DNA from 2 places in the Cellvibrio zantedeschiae genome. Region 2 is predicted to be linked to the other one. Evidence: predicted binding sites of a transcription regulator. Region 2 holds the regulator's gene; the other holds the start of a gene.
The links. The regulator PhoB, encoded in region 2, activates phosphate uptake and scavenging genes when phosphate is short. The targets are predictions, from matches to a motif close to TGTCATAAANNTGTAACA.
Positions count from the first base shown of each region.

Region 1: IE104_RS03485 (porin) is a predicted target of PhoB. The motif match lies at 6,311-6,328, and genes of this name have one in related genera.

Region 1 covers NZ_BMYZ01000001.1:777,890-786,642, reverse strand. The annotation lists gene tal (transaldolase) at 1-717, shown strand, start outside; gene IE104_RS03515 (tellurite resistance TerB family protein) at 746-1,207, shown strand; gene IE104_RS03510 (STAS domain-containing protein) at 1,253-1,735, opposite strand; gene IE104_RS03505 (PP2C family protein-serine/threonine phosphatase) at 1,737-2,924, opposite strand; gene IE104_RS03500 (PilZ domain-containing protein) at 3,235-3,543, shown strand; gene IE104_RS03495 (MlaA family lipoprotein) at 3,566-4,345, opposite strand; gene IE104_RS03490 (hypothetical protein) at 4,577-5,050, opposite strand; gene IE104_RS03485 (porin) at 5,141-6,211, opposite strand; gene bufA2 (BufA2 family periplasmic bufferin-type metallophore) at 6,674-6,928, shown strand; gene bufB (MNIO family bufferin maturase) at 7,017-7,880, shown strand; gene IE104_RS03470 (DoxX family protein) at 7,907-8,359, shown strand; gene IE104_RS03465 (HvfC/BufC N-terminal domain-containing protein) at 8,363-8,753, shown strand, end outside.
Region 2 covers NZ_BMYZ01000005.1:50,104-58,856, reverse strand. The annotation lists gene IE104_RS18465 (glycosyl hydrolase family 18 protein) at 1-673, opposite strand, end outside; gene phoR (phosphate regulon sensor histidine kinase PhoR) at 839-2,143, opposite strand; gene phoB (phosphate regulon transcriptional regulator PhoB) at 2,184-2,882, opposite strand; gene IE104_RS18450 (alpha/beta hydrolase family protein) at 3,170-4,216, shown strand; gene IE104_RS18445 (polysaccharide deacetylase family protein) at 4,302-5,207, opposite strand; gene IE104_RS18440 (vWA domain-containing protein) at 5,248-6,951, opposite strand; gene IE104_RS18435 (MmcQ/YjbR family DNA-binding protein) at 7,108-7,485, opposite strand; gene IE104_RS18430 (3-keto-disaccharide hydrolase) at 7,564-8,457, opposite strand; gene ubiA (4-hydroxybenzoate octaprenyltransferase) at 8,627-8,753, opposite strand, start outside.

The DNA of each region.
Region 1 (8,753 bases), on a different contig from region 2:
GGTTTGGAAATTTTGAAACTGGTTCCAGGCCGTATCTCTACTGAAGTTGATGCACGTTTGTCTTTCGACACCAAAGCAAGTATCGCCAAAGCCCGTCATTTGATTGAACTTTATGCCAAAGGCGGCGCTGACAAGTCACGCGTTTTAATCAAATTGGCTTCTACTTGGGAAGGCATTCGCGCAGCAGAAGTGCTGGAAAAAGAAGGCATCAACACCAACCTGACTTTGTTGTTTGGCTTTGAACAAGCTGCAGCTTGTGCTGACGCAGGTGTGTTTTTGATTTCTCCATTCGTGGGTCGCATCCTCGACTGGTACAAAACCAACACTGACAAAAAAGAATACACCTCAGAAGAAGATCCAGGGGTAGTTTCTGTTCGCCGCATTTACAACTACTACAAACAAAACGGTTACAACACTGTTGTTATGGGCGCGAGCTTCCGTAACCTTGGCGAAATTGAAGCCTTGGCAGGTTGCGACCGCTTGACCATTAGCCCTAACTTGTTACAAGAGTTGGAACAAGACCAAGGTAAATTGGAGCGTGTTCTCTCTCCATCAAACACTGGTGAAAAAATTGCCAAGGTTATTGAGACTGAGCCAAGCTTCCGTTTCGGTATGAACCAAAACCAAATGGCAAATGACAAGTTAGCTGAAGGTATTCGCGGCTTTGTGAAAGATCAACTCAGCCTTGAAAAGCTGCTTAAAGAACGCGCTCTTTAATTATCACTTTGTAAAACTAGAGTTCACTTTGTTAAGTAAAATCTCTGCGTTTTTTGAACGCCACCTGCAACCTGCAGGTGGTGCTTCTGCCCCACTTTCCCATTCTCAAAAACAATTAGCGGTTGCAGCTTTGTTAATAGAAGTTGCTATGGCTGATCACGTTTTTGATGAGCGCGAAATGCAATCACTCAAATTACATCTCAAACAAAAATTTGCTATAGCCGATGCACAGCTCAACGAGCTGATTGATTTGGCGAAAGAAGAAAGCTCAGAAGCAACTTCGTTACATCAATTCACTTCACTCATTCACCAGCATTGCAACGCGCAAGAAAAATTTGAACTGCTCGTGTCCATGTGGGAAGTCGCATTTGTCGACGAAGATTTAAATAAATACGAAGAATACGTTATTCGCAAAGTGGCAGATTTGATTTATATGTCGCATGCAGAATTTATGCGTGCCAAATCAATTGCAAAAAACAAAATGATTTAAACGAAGAGAGTTAAGAGGAAAGGCAGTTGGATATAGAGGGATTTTTTAGGAGTTTTCGAGCATATTAACCAGGTTTTTAAACGTCTCGCGGTTTTGTTCATTTAGACCCATCAGAATTTTGTGCGCTTCTAATACCTTTTCTTTTACTTCCTGCTCACCACATTCTATCGGCGACAACGGCTTTTCCGGCTCTATATCGACTTCTAGTTTATTTACAATTTTAAAAATATCTGCGAACCCCATGGTGTCCAAAATGCGCTTAATGCTCGCATTTGTAGCCAAAATAACCGGAGTTATATTGCGCTTGTCTTGAGCCAGCAAGGAAATTTTTGCCATTAGGCCCAGCGTAGTGCTATCAACCGCTTCCGCTTCAGATAAATCAAACAACACCGACGAAAAATCAGGCGCTGCAAGCATCGCATCAATAAAATTATCAAAAGATATACACAAGGTGAGACGAACATCACCGGTCATCTTAATGATGTAAACACCGGCGTGGTCTGCAACGAGTATCTGACCGGGACGCATTTTACTTACCTCTAGCAATCGTAAGGATGGCAATATCATCTGGCGTTTCGCCATCATCCTTAACATGTAAAGTATTGCAGATGGATTCCAAGCTGCCAGTTGATTCTGCAACTTTTTGTAATAATAAAGCTTCCTTCTCTTGAATCGTATCCGCTGGCAATATCTCTAAAACCCCATCAGAAAAACATGAAAGCGTGTAAATTTCTGGCAATTGCAACTGATAGGTTTGCCAAGTTACATCTTTAAAGATTCCAACCGGTTTGCCATTACCTTCTAAGTAACGACAATCATCTTCCGTTTTTAAAACCGGCATGGGCAAATGACCTGCAACAGCATAGTTCATCAATTGCGTATGCGTATCTATAACCCCAACAAAGAAGGTCAAATGATGATTTAAACGGGTTTCTTTAATTTCGCGGTTAACAGTTTGAAGCAGGTGGTTGGCGCCGCTAGCGAAAGATTCTTCATCGCCAAACAAGCCTTCTTCACGAACCATGCGACTGACAAGGTGTTTTAACCAGATGGTGACAAATGCGGAGGAGGAACCGTGACCAGAAACATCGGCAAGATAGAAAGCAAGGTAGCGTTTTCTAATATGGGCGTAGTCGATAAAGTCGCCACTGAGGAACAGGGATGGCGCTATGTAGTGGGCAACTTCGTAATGATCCTGGGTAATCAGGCGGTTGGGCATTAAACGTTTTTGGACTTGTTTACCGGCGAGCTGATCGCGCTCTAACACTCGTAAACTTTCGCGCAATTCCTGGTTGGCAGTTTCTAACTGTTCTCGGTAGCGCTGGTTTTCTAATAACAACTTGGTACGTTCTAAGGCCTTATTGATGGCATGAACTAATACCTCAATATCCAGAACCGGCTTAACCAGATAATCGCTTGCACCTAATCGAAGAACTTGCACCACATCACTTACACTACCTGCGCCGGAAATAATAATGACAGGCAAATCGGGTTGATGTTGTTTTATCTGTTTGAGTACCTGTAAGCCATCAGCTCCGGGCATACGCAGGTCAGTAATGACGAGATCGGGAGCGTATTTCTGGATAGCCTCGCATAAATGGTTGGCTTCGCCCTCTTCAAAAACTTCAAACCCACTATCGGCTAAATAGACAGCAATACTGCGCCGAACAAGTGCGTCGTCATCAATGATGAGCAGCTTTTTAGGTTTCTCCGCCATCTAAGGTGTTTCTCAGCTATGGTTTAGGGCATGTTTAAGAGGCGCACAACACTACTCTTTCAGCACTCTTCCCGCAAGCAATTCGTAGCAGTATTTATGCTAAGCCGGTTTAGTTTTACCCCAGCTGAACAAAGCTTATATAAAGTGCTATTTGATTCGCAAGATTTCACATTCACCTCCGAGATAACAAGGTGGCCAGCTGGCTTTTTTCCTGCCTGTGCTACACTCATTGGTGTTAGTCAGAAGCAATATTGCCATCCGTTGCCCAGATACATAACTAGATAGATAACAAGTTATAAGAGGACAGAATATGAGCTCTATAGATAAAGGCTTTAGTGAAAAACGTGACTTTATCCGCATGAAAATCAGCGCTCCATTAAGCGCCAAGCTCTCTCATGATGAGGGTGTTATCGAAGGTTTATGTCGGGACTTGAGCGGCGGGGGGATGCAGGTTGAAACTAAAACCCAAATTCCTGCGGGAACTGATTTGGTAGTAGAAATATCTTCTGACCATGGCCACAATCCAACACTACACGCCAAGGCCAAAGTTGCACGCTGCAGCAGTGATGGCGATTCAGGTTATGTTCTCGGCCTGGAAATTATTGAAATCATCAAGTAATGCGAGCTTCGACAGACTCGGATTAAAAACCCGAGTCCTCTGATTCCTCGTCCTCACCAAAGCTATCTTCCACTTTGCCGTTATTGATTAAGAAATTGCGGCGCTGCAAATAAGCCTCACGAAAGAACACATATTTGTCGCCAGTGATCCCCTTTTCCAAAGGCATAAGGTTTGCGCGCGTATTCAACACAGAGGCCGCTCGCACGGTATTCTTGGTAGGAATATGGTCGATGTAAGTTTTGGGATCTGTATACCAATCCACTGGTACAGCGCCAGTATCCCGCAAATTACTTGGCCCAAGGATAGGTAGTACCATATATGGCCCAGCGCTAACACCCCACACCGCCAAGGTTTGGCCAAAGTCTTCATGATCGGTTGGCTTTAGGTTCATGTATTGTGCGACGTCCAAAATGCCCGCCAAACCCAAGGTTGAATTGACCAGCAAACGACCCGTGTCATGACCAGCACCGCGAAAGTTACCTTGCAGCAATCCGTTGAGTGCACTGGGGATTTCCATAACATTGGATAAAACATTATCGACACCGCGACGAAAAAAGCCCGGGGTCAAACGCACGTAGGTTTTTGCGAGGGGTTTTAGGAAATACTTATCAGCCCCCTGGTTAAAACTAAACATAGAGCGATTGAATTTTTCCCAGGGATCGACCGCAGATTTCACCATGGTAGCTTTGGATTCAGTAACAGGTGCGCCATCCTGGGTTTCAGGATCGGCTGCCATTGCGAAATTAACCAGCAATGAAAGGAATATGGAGGCAGTAAGCAGTGAAGTTTTCATAGTACTCATTGATTCGCCAGAATGCAGAGTGAACAAACAGAAAGGTGAAGCGTGGCGGCAACACAAAAGGGGCGCCACTTTACCCAAAGTCCTTAGCCGCAACAACCCATTCAGATTGTAGAAATGTGCTGGTAGGGAGTGAAAACAAAAAATGGCCAGTGCGGCCATTATAAAAGCATGGTGTTATACCATAAGTGACAATTGTAACTGATGCCCCATGTAATCAATCAATAGCTGGCGCTATAAGCAGTGGTAGATCAACTCAAGCTTCAAAGCCTTGCTATTTTTGACGGGCAAGTACCTCTCCCCTTCAACCACGAATCCTTTTGTGCATTCAAGCGCTAAGGTTTCCAACAAGGTGAATTTTGCCGTTTGCAGTTGTTGTGGAGAGCTAAATTCGTCGGCCTTCAGAATATTCTTTTTGTCCGCGATTTTCTCTTCGACCGCCACTTTGGTAATTTCAGTCTCGCGCTTCTGTTCCTTATTTATCTGGGCGTCTTTATTAACATCATCTGTCGCATTGGATTTCTTTTTACCTGAGAGGGTGCGATGTAAGACACCATTTAAACCGGTATCGGAATAGTCACACTCTTTCGCTGCTGCCAGCTGGTCTGCATTATCTACCGCAGGACCACACTCTTCTTTCTGGTCTTTTGCAAATACATTCGCGCATGAAAAACACAAAGCAATTATCAGGGTCAATTTTAAAAACATAGCCTACTCCAGTAACGGTTTACCTAAGCATTCATTAAGCTAGCAAAATAAAAAAGGGTGCCGAAGCACCCTTTCCAAACTTCAACATTATTAGAAGTTGAGTTCGATACCAACAGCAAGGTACTTGTCGTCAGCGCGCGCTGCGTTGTCCACTAACTTGGTAGTAGCATTCAAACGCTCGTCTTCGATTTGAGTGTAATAACCGAACACTTTAGCTGCTTTGGACAATTTGTAATCTGCACCAATGCTGGTTTGCTCGCCGCCTAATTGAATCATATCTGAAGCAGCGTGTTGAGCTTTCAAAGCCCACTTATCATTCACATTCCATTGTGCAGAAACCATAAAACCATCTTCATCGATTACGCCATTGTCGTAAGTTTCCCAAATTGCGCCCAATACAACTGGACCAACATTGAAACGACCCACAGCACGCAGGATATCTGTATCTGTAGTGTGAACAACTGCACCGCTGGCGTTAGTTACGTTGCTGTCGTTAGCCAAAGCCAGGTACACATTTTTAGTGCTATACACGATAGATGCAGAGTAACCATCGTCTACATTTACGGCATCTTTTTCAGCGTTCACGTAAGCTACGTTAACAGTAATATCGCTAAAGGTTGGTGTTGAGTACTGAATGATGTTCTTAGCGCGAGTCTCGCCTTGCAACACAGCCTGGATATCACCAATGTAGTCGTTGAACAAGTCAACTTTCTCTTGCGCCACTTTGAATGGAGTATCAAACATACCGATCATTGCAGTACCACCAGAGCCTTTCAAACCAACGTAAATGTTACGTTGGGAGAAGGTCTGACCGCCGCCACTGATAGTACAGGTAGTGGTAGTAGTCGTGGTAGCAGTGGGGGTAGCAGTAGTAGATTTTGAAGTGGCAGAGCAAGAAGGTGTTGATGACAAGCTATTTGAACCATCATCAACTTTGGTTTGGTATTCGAATTGGTAAATTACTTTCAAGTCATCATTAATTGATTCAGTACCTTTCAAACCGATTCGTGAAGCGTTACTTACCACTTCTGTAAATTCGCCACCTACATTTTTATCGGTAGATTGAAAAGCAACGTTTGCTTTACCGTAAACAGTCACATCAGCAAAGGCAGCGGCAGGTACAAGTGAAGCAATCATTAAAGGAAGTAGAGCTTTTTTCATGAGGTTGTCCCCTAGGTTTTAATAGATATGGTCATTACATAAATTACTGACGCGACGCATAGCATTTGTAGCGTTCTGGCGCGCATTATGTTGTGACTTTATTGCAGTTGTATTACAGCGTAGATGCGGCGGCGATTTTCGCAACAAAAGAGTAATAAAGGAAAGCCAATATTTCGCTATATGCATCAATTCTTTCTATTGCAAATTGAGCCAAAAAACCTCTTTACCTATTTATTGATTATTTAGTGAGCAGGGCTTGGCTGCCCGCCAGAGTGCTTTCCAGACAAGTGCTTAACCTGCATGTTTGGCCAGTTTTACAAAAAACTTATCGAAGACACATTTTATTTTCTATTGCGTGTAACAAACGTATTACCTCTGCATCTACTATAGGAGTTGAGGCAACTCAGTATTATTCCCTCAACCTACTACCACCTAAATATCAATGAATGGAGATTTACTGAAATGAAAACAATGACTACTTCTGCTCTCGTATTGGCTACTGCAGCTTTATTCTCAACTGGTATGGCATTCGCAGACGATAAGCCTGCTGCAAGCGAAGGCACCGTTAAGTGCAGCGGTGCTAATGCCTGTAAAGGTCACTCTGCTTGCAAAACTGCAACCAATGCTTGTAAAGGCCAAAACGCTTGTAAAGGTAAAGGCTTTACTGAAACTACAGCTAAAGATTGCGCCGCTAAAGGCGGCAAAGAAATGAAATAATTTGTTGTGATCTTCGCAAGGGCTGCGTAAGTGTTGTTACTACGCAGCCTTTATTAAAGTTAATCGATAAATATTTTCAGGCAATTCCATGGCAACTCACTCGCAACTACAACCTCATCTAGGCTTCGGGCTTGGCTTGCGTAGCGAGCATTACACCGACCTTATTGAGCATGATCACAATGTAGATTGGTTGGAAATACTCAGCGAAAACTACATGGTTGCGGGTGGTAAACCGCTCCATTATCTGGACCAAATTTGTGAGCGCTATCCTGTTGTGATGCACGGTGTTTCATTATCGATTGGCAGTGTTGATCCACTGAATAATAACTACCTGGCGGAATTAAAAAAACTCGCCCAACGCGTAAAACCTAAATGGATTTCAGATCATTTGTGCTGGACGGGTACCCAAGGCATTAACCTCCATGACCTAATGCCTTTGCCCTACACCGAAGAGGCACTCAAACATTTAGTCGCAAGAATTACACAAGTACAAGAATTTTTAGGGCAACGTATTTTATTGGAAAACGTATCGAGCTATTTAACCTTCCAGCACTCAACCATTTCGGAATGGGAATTTTTAAGCGCTTTAGCAAAAGAAGCAGATTGCTTGATCCTTCTCGATATCAACAACATTCATGTAAGCGCACACAATCATAATTTTGATCCGCTAACTTATTTAGATGCAATTCCTGCCGAGCGCATCCAGCAAATTCATTTAGCTGGACATTTAAATAAGGGCGACTACAGCATTGACACACATGATCATGAAATTATCGATTCGGTGTGGGAACTCTACGCCGAAAGCGTCCGTCGTTTTGGCCATATCAGCACAATGATTGAGCGCGATGATGATATTCCACCGCTCAATACCCTCCTCAAAGAGTTGGAAAAGGCTCGCAGTATTTATGCAGATGTTTTATCTGAAAATAATCACCATCAACATATTTGTTAACTAACTAAAAGGTTTAAGGATGCCCCATGACCAATATCTGGAATTCATTTATCAATATCACACTCCGTTGGCCAGAAAGCGTAGCAGCTTATATTCAGTGGCTTGGTCCCTTGGTGGCTCGTTTGGTGGTAGGCGAAATATTTATTACCGCCGGCTGGGGTAAACTGCAAAACCTGGAAGCCATTACCGAAAACTTTATCAGCTGGGGAATTCCCTTCCCACATATACTCACGCCATTTACCTCCGGCGCAGAATTTGTATGCGGTATATTGATTATCCTGGGGCTCTTTACGAGAATTTCTGGCGGCATTCTCGGGGTAATCATGATTGTGGCGATAAAAAGCGCGCTCTGGGAAGATGTAGACTCTCTGGATACACTGCTTGGATTTTCCGAAACGGCTTACTTCGCGATATTTTTCTGGTTGGCAATCGCAGGCCCCGGTAAAGTTTCGCTTGACCACTTACTCACGCGCAAATAATTCATGAAAACAAAAAGCCTGGCAGAACTGCAATCTGCGCTACAAGATTTCGTGCTCGATAAAACGCAACACGCAGCGGATCTAACACTGGAGACGCCAGCGTTCTCAAGACAAGAACGCCTGGGAATTTATCATCACGCCTACAGGTTGCGGTTAATTGATGCGCTGCGTAATGATTACACTGCGCTTGAAGCATTTGTTGGCGAAGATGATTTTCTCGCTATCGCCAATGAATTTATTACAGCATATCCGTCGCATCATCCGTCGCTGCGTTGGTTAGGAGAAAAGCTGGCAGAATTTTTAAGCACTCATACAATCTGGAAAACCAAAATCCCAATTGCAGAAATTGCAGCCTTCGAATGGGCTCAAACCATGGCATTTGATGCAGCCGATG
Region 2 (8,753 bases):
AATAATCGGCGTGGTGTTTTACGGGTGATGATTCCCATGCGCCGGTAAAATCGTAAGCCATTAATGCAAGATAATCGACATGCTCTTGAATTTCGGGTAAGTATTGTTCGCCATACCAATAGCCCGCAAAAATATCTGTCGTCAGTGTGATATCTTTGGGAAGCTCTGCGCGTAAGGCTGCAAGTAATTCTACGAGCAAACGGCTTTCAACTGGATCATTGCCACCTTGTTTGTGCGCGGCTTGTTTTGTCCAATATTCCCAATCTATATCAACACCGTCGATGTGATTTGCAGCTACATAAGCTTTTACATTTTGTGTAAATAATTTTAGGCGCTCTTTATCGGCAGCAATTTTTTGGAATGCATCGCCATATCCAACCGCTCCGCCAATGGATATAAATACTTTTTTGTTTTTTTCATGTGCTGCTTTAACAATCGGACCAATAATTTTATCCACATCAGTTGTTTGCAAACTGCCATATGCATTGGGTAGTGCAAAGGTCAATGTGATGTGGGTAAATTTATGCCAGGGAATTGATTCAAGTGGCAATTGATTGGCTGACCAGGTTGGATAGGCAACCACTACAGGCATGCAACGGGTTTGTTTGGCGTCGGTGCAGGCGGTAAGTAGCAGACCTGCGCTTAGGGTAAGGATTAATAGAATAAATTTCACAATCAAAACTCCTTGTGTTCGTTGTATTCCCAGTTGGATATTGGCTAGAAAATATCGCTAGTCATCAAATAGATTTTCGTTAGACGTTTTAAATGCAATTTAGGTTGCACTATGCGCGCTAACGAAAATGTTTGACTGCCGGGATTTTAAGGAGTCTAGTCTGTGTTAATGGTGATGCAAAGGCAACACGCAGGTAAAAGTACTGCCTTTGCCCAGTTCGCTGGTGATTTTTAATTCGCCGTCATGACGCAGGAGGACGTGTTTAACAATGGCCAAGCCCAAGCCTGTGCCGCCGGTGGCACTGTTACGACTGGCGTCTACGCGGTAAAAGCGTTCGGTTAAACGTGGTAAATGTTTACTATCGATGCCGGGGCCATTATCGGTAACCGAAAAATAGATATGTAAATTGTCTTTCCATGCACGCAAATCAATCACACCATTTTCTGGTGTGTATTTCACGGCATTGATCGCAAGGTTAGAGAAGGCGCTGTGAATTTCTTTTTCGTTGGCGTGAATGCTAATCGCCTGGTCACATTGCAAACGAATGGTTTGTTGCTTTTCATTGCCCAAAGCTTCTGCTTCGTTTTTGATGGAAATTAACAGCGGTTCCATCTCCAATTCTTTTTGATTGTGCCCTGCCTCGGTGGTTTCCAATTTTGATAAAACGAGCAAGTCGTTAATCAATAGCGACATGCGTTTGCCTTGCTGCAAAATTTGCTGCAAAGGTTTATCCCACGCGGGCATGCTGTTGTTATCAGAAATGGTTTCAATGTAACCATTGATTACCGTAAGCGGTGTACGCAATTCGTGCGAAACATTGGCCACGAAATCCTGACGCATTTGCTCAAGGTTGTGCACTTGCGTGATATCGCGAATCACAATCAAACGCTCTTGTTGCCCGAAGCGCGTAATCTGGATTTGCAATTGCTTATTGGGGTGGCGTGGCGAAGGTAAATCCAAAGGCTCCGCGTAATCGCCCGTTTCAAAGTAGTGAACGAATTTAGGATCGCGAATAAAATTGATGACCGATAAGCCCTGGTCTTTAGTGCGGAAACCAATCATGCGTTGCGCAGCAGGATTCCAAAAATCCAGATGGCCGCGCCAATCCAAAATGATGATGCCGTCTTTTAAGGCAGACGTAATTTCCTGAATGCGTTTAATAACAGCTTGCAGATTTTCTTTCTCGATTTGTTGCTGGCGTTGCAGGTTGTACATGTTGTCGAAGATTTCACCCCACAAACCGCTCGACTCCGGGGGCGCATCAGTACCTTTGATCAACCATTTGTTGAGGCGATACATTTGGTAAAAGAGCCAGGCGAGATAGAGGCACAGGCCGGTAAACAACAGCCACCACTGCAAGCCAAACAGAACGCCGTAGCCAACGCAAATTACAAAAATAATGAGCAGGCGGCGCAGCTCAATTTTAAAACCGGTCAAAAACAAAAGGTTGGCCTCGCGAGTGTGGAGCAAAAAGCAGCCAGGGCTGCTTTAGTGAAGTCGCATATTATGCTTAAGCTTCTATTTTAGTCGAGAACCTGTAGCCGGTGCCGCGCACGGTCTGCACCAGATCTTCGTGGCCATCAATACTCAGGGCTTTGCGCAAGCGACGGATATGTACGTCTACGGTACGCTCTTCCACATAGACATTGCCTCCCCAAACGTGATCCAGCAACTGGCCACGGGTATAAGCGCGCTCTTGGTGAGTGAGGAAAAATTCCAACAGGCGATATTCAGTCGGGCCCATATCCAGTGATTGGTCATGGATGGTAACGCGGTGGCTGGAAGGATCTAAACACAGACCTTGCACGATAATCGGTTGGCCAGAAATTTTAGGGTCAGCGCGGCGCAATACGGCTTTTAAGCGCGCAACCAATTCACGGGGAGAGAACGGCTTGGTGATGTAATCATCGGCACCGACTTCCAAGCCCTGGATTTTGTTGTCTTCTTCACCCTTCGCGGTGAGCATGATAATCGGGATGTCAGCAGTCACTTCATCGCGCTTTAAACGGCGCGCCAGTTCAATACCGCTGGTGCCGGGCATCATCCAGTCGAGCAAAATCAAATCAGGCTTTTCATCCACAATCAGTGCATGGGCATCCTGCGCATTGCTGGCTTCAATACAATCGTACTCAGCCATTTCCAAGGCTACACGCAACATATCGCGAATAGCGGATTCATCATCGACAATTAAAATTTTACGTCCTGACATAAGGTTCTGCTCTGAAAGACTCACTGGTTTGTGAAACTATTGTTGCAGTCTATTTAATAAAGAGTTTGTTACACATTCGTGACACTTGCACTTATTTTGTCGATAAGCGCCACATTTCTTTCATAAATTTGCCGAAAATACCGGCTTGAGCGGCCGAGGTTCCTTTTTTGAGCTGATGAAGTCTCGTTTAAAAATGATGCTAAGATGAATTCGGCTATGCGGTTATAACAATGAAAAGCCACTGGAATCGGCAAAACCTGACTTTAAATAACAAGGAACATCTGGATATGAAAAAACTACTGACATTTTGCCTTGCTTGCTATTGCTTCGCCCTGCCTGCCTCTGCGATCGAACTCACCGATAAAAACTTCCTCAATGTGAACTCCTGCTTTAGCGGGCCTTTTGCAAGCTTTGATAGCTGGCGAGCGTTCCTCGCCCAACATAAACCCGGCGCCGCCGAGCGCATGGCTAAACCTGAAAACAAACAGGTGGAAGAGGGTTTGCGCAAGATGTTTGAGCATTATCAAAGCGCCGTAGTATGTGAAAACTTTGATTATTTGGTGGATGGCATTTTGGTTCGCGGCTTTTATGTTGCACCCAAACCTGTCGCAACACAGGACAAGGCCTCTGCTAAACAACCCAAACTACCCCTGCTGATTTTTAACCGTGGCGGCAATGGCGATTTCGGCGCTTCGGTATTTGGCTACATTATGATGAATTTCTTCCCCATGGCTGAGCAGGGGTTTGTAGTGATTGGCAGCCAATACCGTGGGTTTATCAAAGGCATTCCCAATTCAGGTGAGGATGAGTTTGGCGGTAAAGACCTGAGCGATGTACTCAAACTGGTGGAGTTGGCAGGTGCATTCCCGCAGGTAGATAGCAAGAAAATCGGCATGTATGGTTTTAGCCGTGGCAGCATGATGACCTATATGGCGGCCAAACAATCACCTAAAATTTCGGCCATAGCCGTGGCTGGTGGAGTGGTTGATCTCGCGGCGGAATTAAAATTTCGGGCAGAAATGGAAAATGTCTACAAAGACCGAATTCCTAACTATGCCATCCAAAAAGAACAGGCTTTAGCAGAGCGCTCGGCGCTTTTATGGGCAGATAAAATTCCCAAATCCACACACATTTTGTTGTTGCACGGTGGTAACGACGAGCGGGTTGATGTAGCCAACGCAAAAGCAATGGATAAAAAACTTACCGAGCTTAAGCATCCGCACAAGCTTGTTATTTATGAAGGCGATAACCATTCGATTGGAAATCATCGCAAAGAAATGCAGGATGAATTGGTGGCTTGGTTTAAAGATAATTTGACGAACAAAAAGCCTTAAGAGAATTGCTATTTCCGCGCACACTGAATTTGTCGAAATTTAAATCTTCGATTAACTCAGTGTGAGCGATACGGTTTTCAACAAATTACTCAAACACTTTCCGCGCTTTAAACAAAGCTTCTAAATATTCCATATTTTCTGATTCATGGCGCAAATCAGTTTCGGGAACTCCTTTATTCGCTGCGATGCCTGCAACCCTACCCTGTTTGTGAAAAACCTTTTGTTTGGCGATGGGGTCTTTGTACGCATCTTGCGGAGAAATAATTTTCCAACCTTTGCTGCGCAAACGCGCAATTAAATCAGGTAAGAAAAGTGTGGCAGCATCATTTTCATGAAGTAAAAGTACATGTCGTGGGGAGCGCTTTAAGGTTTTTTGGGCGATAGCATCGTAAAACTCAATTGATTGCTCCAGAGTGTCTACATAAAGCGCGCTGGCTTTTTTGTAGTCGATAGTTTTCTTTTCTTCCGCAGCCTTGGCCAAAATTCCGCTGATCGCCCAATCAAAATTATCCACGGTCACATAGCCATCCTTGTAACCCAATTCGCCCAAACCGGCTTGCAACTTTTCAACCGCGCTAGCATCCGCACCGTAATTCAAATAGGGAAAACGATGAAAAGGCAGGCGATTATCAAAATCTTTGAGAATGAGATGTGCTTTGTAGGCATCACTCAAATAATCATTCACGCCCAATTTGGCTGCCGACGAATGGCTGTGGCTGTGATTGGCGAGATGAAAACCCGCTTGCGTGTATTGATGAAGGCGGTTTTTGTTTTGCTCGGTAATATTGTTGGTTGTGACGAAAAAAAGTGCATCGGGAACCTTGGCATCCTGCAAAAATTTTATGAGCTTGTTGGTGCGTTCCGCGCCCGTCATGAGTGCGCTGTCCCCCAAGGGCGCATCGTCAAACGTCAGTGCAATTTCACGCGCGGACGTTTGCATTGCTGCACACAAACACAATGTTGCCAACGAAAAACGAATCAACAAACTCATAAATATCCTTACTTTAAAAATCAGTTATGGAAGCAAAAGGTCATTCTGCCTTTTTTGCTGGCGTTTGTGTGGATAATTCTTTTGCTGTTTTTATCAAGCGAATAAATTCAGCGCGGTAGCAACCTTCATCACTGCCTTCACCAGATTTTGCCAGTGCGATAACTTGATCAAAACCGTAGTTGTTCATGTAGCTGTTGTCTTTTAACAGCTGGCCAAAACCGGCGACGCTGACTGCGAAGCGAAAATCTTCGCTGCTTTTATCGAGGCTGGTTTTGTTGTTGCTAATGAGCAATGGTTCTTCCAGCAAAATGCTTTTGTCTGCATCAGGTTTTTTGTAGCGAATGCGCAAGAAACCAAATTCGTTGCTTTTTGCAGCTTTGGTGTCAGCGGCTTTTTCGTAACGATGTGGATCAATCAAGGTTGGTTTGCCCACAGGTGTTAATTCATAAATCGCTGTAACAGTTTTACCTGCACCAATTTCACCGGCATCGATTTTATCGTTGTTGAAATCCTGCTCGTTAAGCGCGCGGTTTTCGTAACCGATTAAACGATATTCAGAAATTTGTGCGGGATTGAATTCAATTTGTATTTTCACATCCGCAGCCACTGTATTAAATGTGGATGCCATTTCTTCAATCAACACTTTGCGGCCTTCATCGGCAGAATCTATGTAGGCGTAATTGCCATTGCCAACATCTGCTAATTGCTCCATTAAATATTCGTTGTAATTGCCTTGGCCAAATCCGAGCGTGGTTAATGAAATTCCGGTTTTACGTTCAGCGGCAACCATATCTTTCAGTTGGTCGATGTTGCTGATGCCCACATTAAAATCGCCATCAGTTGCCATTAAAATGCGATTGATACCGTCAGGAATATAACTGCGGCGTGCCATTTGGTATGCGAGTTTCATTGCAGATTCGCCAGCGGTTGAACCGGCCGCTTCAAGCTTGTCGATAGCCGCGAGAATTTTATCGTGCTCATTGCCTGCTGTAGGTTCAAGTTCAACTTGCGTTCTGCCTGCGTAAACAACAAGCGAAATACGATCTTGTGCGCGCAATTTTTTCGTCAACATTTTGAGCGTATTTTTTACTAGCGGGAGTTTGTCAGGCGAACTCATTGAGCCAGACACATCTACTAAAAACACTAAATTAGATGCGGGCAATGAAACCGTTTTGGTATCCATCGCCTGAATGCGCACACGTAACAATTGGTGATCAGCATTCCAGGGCGCGGGTGCAACCTCGGTATCAACACCAAACGGATGCGCACCTTTTTTGGTGACTTTTGCGTAAGGGAAATAGTTAATCAACTCTTCAATGCGTACTGCATCTTTCGGTGGTAATTGACCCTGGTTTAAGAAGCGGCGCACGTTGGCGTAAGCGCCAGTATCTACATCAATGCTGAACGTAGAAACGGGTTCTTTAGCGGTAACTTTGATCGGGCTTTCTTCTTTGTGTTGATAGTTTTCGGTGTTTTGCGGTGGAGGAGGTGAAGCTATTTCAGACATTTTTCTTACAGCTTGTATCTGACTTGGTGCATAGGCTATTGGAGTAGGCGCAGGTGTCGCCATTTTGGCTTCGCGTTCAATTTTGCGTGTGGCTTTTGCGCCTGTAACTCGTATTTCTTCTACTTGTGAAGACGAGGATACTGTGGGTTCTTTTTTCTTGTCGCTGCTGGAACAGGAAATGGCGCAAGCTGCCCAAATGATTGGAATCGCCAGAAGTAAAACACGCTGCTTTTTCATCGAAGTTTTCCTTGTTTTAACGTGAATGTTGAGCGGCTTTGGCGACACACATTTACATTTCACCGGGCTGCTCGGTTGCTGTCCGTTTAACATAGCCAAGCGTAACTGGCTGGCAGCTGAATAAAGATTAGGTGAAATAAAAATCTTGCGTTTGAATTATTTCAACCACGCCAATCGTTCATGCAAGATCCTCAAGCGTTGCTTGGTCGCTTTGGGCAGTTTCTTCACAATCAAATCGTAAGAGTGATCAATTTGGCGATGGATTTCGCTCTTGGGTAAATCGCCGGTTAAGTCCAACGTGTTCCAGTGCTTTTTATTCATGTGGTAGCCAGGGGTGACTTCGGTGAAAACAGCGCGTAATTCCTGCGCATGTTCGGGGTCGCATTTGAGGTTGATGCTTCCTGCCGATGCTATAGCAAATATTTTCCCTTCCACGCGATAGACAGCGGCTTCGGGACCAAAGGGGTAGTCGAGTGTGGCTTCGGGGAGTTTGATCAGGTATTTGTGTAGCGGAGAGGTGAATGCCTTGGTCATGATGCTAACTCCTTTAAGGGCACTGTAAGCGGGAGATCTTACAGTGCCTTTGTGTGGAAAACCCAAGGATTTGCGGTATTAAAAGTAAGACTGATATTCCGCCGGAATTCCCTTAATCGGTTTGATCTTCACACCTTTAAAGAAAGCTTCGCCCGCTTCGCTTTGCAAAAGAATTTTGCCTTTGGTAAGAGGGATAACTTTACCGTCTTTGGTGTAACGCGAATTGGACAGCGCCATCACAACCTGTCCGTTTACTATGTGCAAACTCTTATCGCCGAAGGTGATGAGTTCAAGGGTATTCCATTCGCCGTTGGGTTTTTCCGCATCTTTGCCGCGCATACAAGTAATACCTGCGCCGCCCGGGCCGTAGCTAACCAGTGGTGCTTTTGGGTTGTAAACCGGTACGGTTTCGGCGGGTGTTTTTTCGCAGCGGATATCAATTTGCGAGCCGGCAATTTGCCACCAGTCACCGGTGTTGTGTTCCATGATTTGGAACTCTTGCGAGAGCGCCCAAGCCTTCCAGTAATCCACGCCGTGGTCACCAATGACGTGGTAGAGAATGCCGGTATCCAGCGGCTCAGTCAGGCGCGGTGGCCACTTTTGCGTGCCCCATTTAAATTGCACAACCAAGTGATAGTTTTCAAATTCCTGCTTGGTGTGCACGCTGCCGTAAATCTCGCCGGTTACATGCAATACGGGTTCACCGTCCACGATGCTAGTGGTAAACACGCCGCGTTCATCTTTGTTGAAGCCTACGGCTTGTGTGTAGTTTCCTTTTTCATCTTTGGGAATGCCGGTGACTTTTGTTTCTGCACGGGGAATGCCCAGGTAAGTTGTCCATTGAGTCATGTTTTTATCAAACAGATAGGTCCAGCCGTCCTTGTCGGGTTTAGCCTTGTCAGCTGCAAAAGAGGTTGTGGCGAAAGTTAGAAGGCTTAGAAAGAAAGCGGTACTGCGTAAGACTTTTATCATGGAGAGACTACCTTTTTAGAATGAATGCGCTGCGATTCTACAATCAATGACAGCGCTATCATAGCGGCGAAAAGCTAAGAAAGGTTACTAAATCGGCCAGGCTATAGCATTAGCAGATTGTTTCGAGAAAGAGATGGTGATGCAGAATCCCGACGCAGGTTTATATTGATTATTTGAGCGCTAGATCTGCTGCAATTCCTATAAAAATAGCGGCGCCAACCCAATTGTTATTGAGGAATGCAGTGAAACAGGCTTTGCGTTCGCGAAAACGGATTAGCCATTGTTGATAGGCAAAT